Linked DNA regions of Spartinivicinus marinus. The protein of the gene in region 1 binds, or shares a complex with, the protein of each later gene. Links are inferred from orthologs where the notes say so. Each region holds a gene or a part of one and is shown in the gene's direction. Other genes may lie near its edges.

Region 1 (4,568 bases):
CACCAAACGGGCCTGGCTATCCACTGGCTTGACAGGTTCAACAGAAGGGGTTGGAACACTGCGACGAAGTAAGGCACGGATACGTGCCAATAATATTCTGGGCCTGGCAGGTTTGGATACATAATCATCAGCGCCCATTTCTAAACCTAACACCTGATCCAGGTCATCGGTACGTGCCGTTAACATTAAAATAGGGCCATGATAATCATTTCTTACTCGACGACAAATGGAGACACCATCTTCGCCTGGCAGCATTAAATCGAGTACCACAAGATCCGGCTGCTCGTTACGAATTCTTTCTACCGCTTTACCACCATCCGCTTCAATGCTTACTTTTAAACCATTGCTTTCAAGATAGTCTTTGGTTAAAGCGGCTAATCGTTCGTCATCCTCTACAATAAGAATTCGATCGTTATCTGAACGTTCCACTACACTACTCTTCTCAGTTGGTACTACTTGTGTTATTAGTCGATGCTACTTGTTAGACAATGCAATGTGTTAATACGAAAGCTTACAGTATAATGCTGTCAAAGTAAGCCAGCACCGATCATACCGTTCGCCTGTAATGGTTACTGTATCAATCATGTAACAGGATAGACAATATTATCTAGCCTGGATAATTCACCCAGCTGTTATTCTTTGGCTATAGTATTTAATAAGATCATTAATCTGTGCAGTAAGTAGACACAAAGGCGGCTGACGTTGTATTTTTTTTAAACAAAACAGTTGTTAAATTATTCTTGCAAAACCGCTAACTATCTGAGTAAAAACGACTTATCGTTAGTACTTGCTAACCAATTGTTTTGTCATATATTTTTCAACGTTTCCCATAGAGAATTACTACTTGCAATAAATTAGAAACCGCATTATCTTGTGCCGCTTTGGACTTTCAATACCACATATAGTACTGCTTATTTTTTCGAGCTCTAGCATCATGAATGAGCAATTTCAAGTGCAAAGTGAATTTTTTTCCATAGCCCGATACCAGCAGTTATTCAATGAGGCAGTTAACACCTTCTTAAGGTGTCTCGCTGTAAGCACAAACAACTTTTGTACAAAAAACAACCTTTACTAACATCTATTATCGGTGTAGGTAGGCTTGTTTGATTTTTTACTCAACATTTGGTAGGTATCCACTACATGAATAAAAACCTGATGGTTACTAAGCGCGATGGGCGAACCGAACCTATCGATCTGGAAAAAATCCACCGGGTGATTACATGGGCAGCAGAAGGCCTTAATAATGTCTCTGTTTCTCAGGTAGAGCTAAAGTCACATATTCAGTTTTTCGATGGTATCAAGACCGCCGATATCCATGAAACCATCATTAAATCGGCTGCTGACTTAATTTCAACTGATACCCCTGATTACCAGTATCTAGCTGCACGTCTGGCTATTTACCATCTGCGTAAAAAAGCCTATGGCCAATTTGAACCACCTGCACTGTATAACCACGTGTGTCGTTTAGTTGAGCTGGGTAAATATGACCGCCATTTGCTGGAAGATTATACCGAAGCTGACTTTACCCAAATGGATCGCTTTATCGACCACCAGCGAGACATGAACTTTTGTTATGCTGCTGTTAAGCAGTTGGAAGGTAAATACTTGGTGCAAAACCGAGTCACTGGTGAATATTATGAAAGCCCACAGTTTTTGTATGTTTTAATTGCTGCCTGCTTGTTTGCAAAATACCCTAAAGAGCAGCGATTAAATTATATACAACAGTTTTATGATGCCGTTTCACAATTTAAATTATCACTGCCAACGCCTATTATGGCAGGGGTTAGAACACCTACCCGCCAGTTCAGTTCTTGTGTGCTGATTGAGTGCGATGACTCATTAGATTCCATTAATGCTACCTCAAGTGCCATTGTTAAATATGTCAGCCAACGTGCAGGTATTGGCATTGGCGCTGGTCGAATCCGTGCCTTGGGTAGCCCAATTCGGAATGGCGAAGCCTTCCACACCGGTTGTATTCCTTTTTACAAGCACTTTCAAACAGCGGTTAAAAGCTGCTCACAAGGTGGTGTTCGTGGCGGTGCAGCCACTCTGTTTTATCCTATCTGGCACTTAGAAGTTGAGTCATTGTTGGTGTTAAAAAATAACCGCGGTGTTGAAGAAAACCGGGTACGCCATCTTGATTACGGTGTTCAGTTTAATAAACTGATGTATCAACGTTTAATTAAAGGCGAGCATATCACCTTGTTCAGCCCTTCAGATGTACCTGGTTTATACGATGCTTTTTTTGCCAATCAGGAAACATTCGAAGCCCTTTATGTGCAGTATGAACAAGACCCAGCCATCCGCAAAAAGCAAGTCAAAGCGGTTGAGCTGTTCAGCTTATTTTTACAAGAGCGCGCCAGCACTGGGCGGGTTTATTTGCAAAACGTTGATCACTGCAACACCCACAGCCCTTTTAAAGCCGATGTTGCACCCATTAAACAAAGCAACTTGTGTCTTGAAATTGCCTTACCTACCAAGCCACTTAACCGCTTTGATGACCCCAATGGCGAGATAGCCCTGTGTACACTTGCTGCATTTAACTTAGGTGCCCTCACCGATTTAGATGAGCTAGAAGGCCTGGCAGACCTGATTGTACGTGCTTTAGACAGCTTGCTCAGCTATCAGCATTACCCAATCCCAGCGGCACAAAACTCTAGCGACAATCGTCGTACATTAGGTGTTGGCGTCATTAACTATGCTTATTATTTGGCAAAGCATGGTGCCAAATATTCTGATGGTTCAGCCAATAACCTAACCCATCGCACTTTTGAAGCTATTCAATATTACTTATTGAAGGCCTCTAATAATCTAGCTCAAGAACAAGGCGCCTGTAATAAGTTTAACGAAACCACCTATGCTGAAGGTATTTTACCAATCGATACCTATAAAAAAGATCTCGATGAGGTATGCCAAGAGCCACTCCATTACGACTGGGAAACATTACGTACCGATATTAAACAATACGGCTTACGTAACAGCACCTTAAGTGCTCTAATGCCATCAGAAACCTCATCACAAATTAGCAATGCCACTAATGGTATTGAGCCACCACGTGGCTATATCAGCATTAAAGCCAGTAAAGATGGTATCCTAAAGCAAGTTGTACCGGAGTTTGAGCAACTCAAAGAAAAATATGAGTTACTCTGGCAAATCCCATCGAATCAAGGGTACTTACAGTTGGTTGGCATTATGCAAAAGTTTGTTGATCAAACGATTTCAGCCAATACTAATTATGATCCCAGCAAATTTGCTGATGGCAAAGTGCCAATGAAGCTTATGATTCAAGACTTATTAAGTGCTTATAAGCTAGGAGTCAAAACGCTTTATTATCACAATACCCGTGATGGGGCTGAAGATACCCAAAATGATTTGGATGACGGTTGCGCGGGAGGCGCATGCAAAATCTAGCACACAAATGCTAGAGGCCCTGGCAACAGGGCCAATTATTAGCCTGAACACCAATCTGAGCCGATATTGCAACCATGAGCTACACCACATTCAACCGTGAACACTTTTCTTCTACAAGCCAGCCAATGTTTTTTGGTCAGCTTGTCAATATTGCTCGTTATGATATTCAAAGATATCCAATATTTGAAAAACTGATCGAGAAACAACTGTCTTTTTTCTGGCGTCCAGAAGAAGTTGACCTATCTACCGACAGACGCGATTTCGTTGACTTGCCAGAGCATGAAAAGCATATTTTTATTAGCAACCTGAAATACCAGACCCTGCTGGACTCTATTCAAGGGCGATCACCAAACGTGGCTTTACTACCTATTGTTTCGTTACCAGAGTTAGAAACCTGGATCGAAACCTGGGCCTTTAGTGAAACCATTCATAGCCGCAGCTATACCCATATTATTCGTAATATCATGAGCCAACCCAGTGAGGTGTTTGATGATATTGTCACCAACCAAGCGATTCAAAAACGGGCAATTGCAATTACTCAGTATTACGATGAACTGATTGAAGGTATCAATTTATATCATACCCTCGGCACTGGCACCCACAAAATAGGCAACGAAACCATTACCATCAGCCTACGTGATCTAAAACGGAAGCTGTATTTAACCTTGGTATCGGTTAATGTGTTAGAAGCCATTCGCTTTTATGTTAGTTTTGCCTGCAGTTTTGCCTTTGCAGAGCGTGCAACTATGGAAGGCAATGCAAAAATCATCAAACTGATCGCCCGGGATGAAGCCCTTCACTTGACGGGTACTCAGCATATGCTGCAACTGATGGCTAGCGGTGAGGATGACCCAGAAATGGCCGAAGTAGCTAAAGAATGCCGTGAAGAAGCACATCGAATTTTCATTGAAGCGGCTGAACAAGAAAAAGAGTGGGCAGAATACCTCTTCAAAGATGGCTCAATGATCGGGTTAAACAAAGATATTCTGGCACAGTACGTGGAGTATATAACCAACCAACGAATGCTGGCGATTGGCTTTACTGCCCCCTTTGAAACTAAAAATAATCCGCTACCCTGGATGAATGCGTGGCTAGTAAGTGACAATGTACAGGTTGCTCCCCAAGAGGCAGAAATCAGTTCTTATTTGGTAGGTGCT
Region 2 (3,781 bases), 730 kb from region 1 along the record:
AACCATTTTTTGCATCATCCAGCTCTTTCCACAACCCTAGTGTGTCTGATACTTCATTGCCTGCATACAAGGCTATGGCTGCTGAAAAGCTGAAGTGCCTGGCCAAATCTTTACGTCGGTGTACATAAAAAATCCGACGTCGCTCATTACGCAGTGCTTTATTGGCCAAGTAATCCGCTGTAGGAAATGATGATTGATATAAGGCTAACGCTGTCAACATGGCCTGATTTTGCACCACAGCAGACGCCCCTTGTTGTACTTGTTGCCGTGCTTGCTCCGCTAGGTATTGGAATAATTTCCAAAAATCGGGTAAACGAACCTCTTGCTGTTGAGAGGCAAACACATAAATAGCGGTTAAGTAATAACCTATTTGTTGCTGCTGCTGGGCGCTAAAAAGCAATTCTCGGCTTTGCTGGTTAATGCTTGATACCACTTTACTTGACTGATATTTCACGACAATTTGTGTGGGTGATACGCTAACCTGCTCGATCGTTTGATAAATCGACAATAACTGCTGTGTACGGGGAAGCTGTTGTGCTTGCTCAATCCCCCAGTCTGTTATCACCTGAGGAATAGGAATAGGCCCTACTTTCAGTGCGGTTAGCTTTGGCACTTCGGGTGTTGGCTCAACTGCAAATGATAAGGTCAAGTAGCGACCAAGTACTTTTATTACCCCTTGTAGCTGTACCTTATCTTTCAAATAATCTGCTTTGATTCCCGTTAAAAATGGCAATGAGCGCTGTACCTTGGTTACACCATGATTGAGTACAGCAGAAGCTTCGGTAGGCAATAAAGTTACTTGATAGCGTTTTTCATTAGCTAAATAAACAGGTGCATTTGCCTTAGTTAACTGTTTAATGGTTAATGTGCTGTTTTGGGCTGCTGCAAACGGCGGTGTAGCCTCAGTAATGAAAAAGCCTGCCACAGCTAAGCACACTACTAATAATGTAAGTCTAAAAAACCAGCGCTTCATTCACACTCTCTTTTCAACCTGCTTACTTTCTAAGCCAATCTCTATGCCACTTTAACGTTTAAACAAATTTACTTTTCAAACAAATTAGTGACGTTCTAGTTGGGCTGTGTGCCAACGGGCTCAATCTGTTTTATTCAACGGGGCTGCTTGCTTTACTGTATTGCTCACTTACCCGCGGATGTTTGCTCAGTTACTTGTAGGGGTTATACCCTAATCTTCCATCTCTGGGTAGCCATGCCAGCCGCTGATCGGCAAAATTTATCACAAAGATAGATCAATACAATTAGCTGAAGTTCAACCATTAATAGAGACTATAAATATCCACTTGCTTACAAATTTCGGAATCAAACACAGTTTTGGAGTTAAAGACTATGCAGCGTATTACTATTTTTGGTCGACCTGGTTGCGGTTACTGTCGTCGTGCTAAAGAGCTATGTGAGATCAAAGCCCTTAACTACAAATACATTGATATACACGAAGCGGGTATTAGCCAGGCAGACTTAGAAAAAACAATTGGCAAGCCTGTTGTCACGGTACCCCAGGTATTTATTGGCCAGCAACATATTGGTGGCTTTACTGAACTTGATGCTCATCTGAAACACCAAGCATCTTCTTCTATAGTTAGCTAACAGCATCTAGCTTACAACTATTATTTAGCTAACTATGGTTGAGGACCTAGCTCATGCAGGTAGGACACGATAGCCTAAACACGCGCCGCGAGCTTGTCGTGGGTGATCATAAATACCTTTACTATGACCTTCATGCACTCCATAAAGAAGGGGTTGGCGATGTTAGTCAATTACCCTTCTCACTCAAAATACTGCTGGAAAACTTGCTCCGCTTTGAAGATGGCCAGTCAGTCACCATAGCCGATATCCAAGCCTTACTCGGCTGGCTCAGTCAACGCCGAGCCAACCAAGAGATAGCTTTTCGCCCTGCTAGAGTGTTAATGCAGGACTTTACCGGGGTACCTGCCGTGGTTGACCTAGCTACCATGCGCCAGGCGATGCAGGCTAAGCAAGGTACCTCCCAAGCTATTAACCCATTGATCCCCGTCGATCTGGTGATTGACCATTCAGTAATGGTCGACCACTTTGGCGATACTGCTGCTTTTCGTGACAACGTTATGTTCGAAATGGAAAGAAACCAGGAGCGCTACCAGTTCTTAAAGTGGGGACAACAGGCTTTCAGTAACTTTCGTGTTGTTCCTCCTGGCACCGGCATTTGCCACCAAGTCAACTTAGAGTACCTGGCCCAAACCGTATGGCAATGCAAGGTGGGTCAAGCGCATTATCTTTACCCAGATACATTAGTCGGCACTGACAGCCATACCACCATGATTAATGGACTGGGCGTATTGGGTTGGGGCGTTGGAGGCATTGAAGCTGAAGCCGCTATGTTAGGGCAACCCATTTCGATGTTGATTCCTGAGGTAGTGGGATTTGAGCTGACTGGAAAACTTCAGGAAGGGATAACTGCCACCGACTTAGTACTAACTGTCACGCAATTACTTCGTCAGGAAGGGGTTGTCGGTAAGTTTGTAGAGTTTTATGGTGCTGGGCTTAATCACCTGCCCTTAGCTGATCGCGCTACCATTGCTAATATGGCCCCTGAATACGGTGCTACTTGCGGATTTTTTCCTATCGATCAAGAAACCCTAACTTACCTCCAGCTCAGTGGTCGCTCTGCAGAAACCATTGCTTTGGTGGAAGCCTATGCAAAAACCCAAGGGCTGTGGCGAGCAGATGATGCAACTGCACCTTTATATAGCCGCCAATTATCTCTGGATTTAGCCACTGTTGAGCCCTGTCTCGCAGGCCCCAAACGCCCTCAAGACAAAGTGGCATTAAAACAAGCAGCCCAAACCATGCAAGCAACCCTGGAGCTGGCTGGGCAAGCCTCCGCCCGAACAGTTAAAGTCGAGGACTATGAGCTAACCGATGGTGATGTTGTGATTGCCGCGATTACCTCCTGTACTAACACTTCTAATCCTGCTGTTATGCTAGGCGCTGGGTTGGTCGCGAAAAAGGCCCTGGAAAAAGGCATGACAGTCAAGCCTTGGGTAAAAACCTCCCTGGCGCCTGGATCGAAAGTTGTCAGTGAGTATCTTGCTGCCTCTGGCTTACAAACTGCACTCGATCAGTTAGGGTTTAACTTAGTGGGCTATGGCTGCACCACCTGCATTGGTAACTCAGGCCCCCTACCCGCGCCTATTAGCCAAGCGATTCAGCAGGCCGATTTACATGTTTGTTCGGTATTATCTGGTAATCGCAATTTTGAAGGCCGCGTACACCCTCAGGTAAAAGCTAACTGGCTAGCCTCACCACCACTCGTCGTTGCTTATGCCCTGGCAGGCACCTTGCGTATTAATTTAACCACCGACCCAATTGGTGAGGACAATCAAGGCAAGCCGGTCTATCTAAAAGATATCTGGCCAACCCAGCACGAAATACAACAATTGCAGGTGCATGTGTTACAAAGCCAGTTTCATCAGGAGTACCAGGCTGTATTTGATGGCACTAAAGAATGGCAACAGTTGAGTGTGCCCACAGGAGAAATTTTTAGTTGGGATGATGACTCCACTTATATTCGCCACCCCCCTTTTTTTGAAGGTCAGTATGCTATACCTCAGCAGTCGGATATAGAGGGGGCACGTGTTCTTGCCCTGCTGGGAGACTCAGTCACCACCGACCATATTTCACCGGCTGGGGTCATTAAACCCGATAGTCCAGCTGGAGAATATTTACAAAGCCAAGGCATTGAACCTAAAAACTTTAATTCCTACGGCTCTCGTCGGGGTAATCATGA

What was found. Proteins that work in one complex are often made in the same cells at the same time.
Region 2: the proteins of nrdA (region 1) and OQE68_RS24025 are in contact, whole or in part, in an NMR structure (PDB 1QFN), measured with the Escherichia coli proteins. The link is inferred for Spartinivicinus marinus from one-to-one orthologs.

The regions. Positions count from the first base shown.
Region 1 is NZ_JAPJZK010000001.1:4,622,663-4,627,230, reverse strand. Bases 824-3,775 are described here. They hold nrdA (class 1a ribonucleoside-diphosphate reductase subunit alpha), read left to right. Parts: upstream 824-1,140; coding sequence 1,141-3,411; downstream 3,412-3,775. Other genes in these bases: nrdB (class Ia ribonucleoside-diphosphate reductase subunit beta), read left to right, coding at 3,486-3,775. In the rest of the region: OQE68_RS20685 (response regulator), read right to left, coding at 1-429; more of nrdB, read left to right, coding at 3,776-4,568. UniProt on the Escherichia coli protein: Provides the precursors necessary for DNA synthesis. Catalyzes the biosynthesis of deoxyribonucleotides from the corresponding ribonucleotides.
Region 2 is NZ_JAPJZK010000001.1:5,354,469-5,358,249, reverse strand. The notes cover bases 1-2,973. They hold OQE68_RS24025 (GrxA family glutaredoxin), read left to right. Parts: upstream 1-1,344; coding sequence 1,345-1,602; downstream 1,603-2,973. Other genes in these bases: acnA (aconitate hydratase AcnA), read left to right, coding at 1,656-2,973; OQE68_RS24030 (YfiM family lipoprotein), read right to left, coding at 1-973. In the rest of the region: more of acnA, read left to right, coding at 2,974-3,781. UniProt on the Escherichia coli protein: The disulfide bond functions as an electron carrier in the glutathione-dependent synthesis of deoxyribonucleotides by the enzyme ribonucleotide reductase.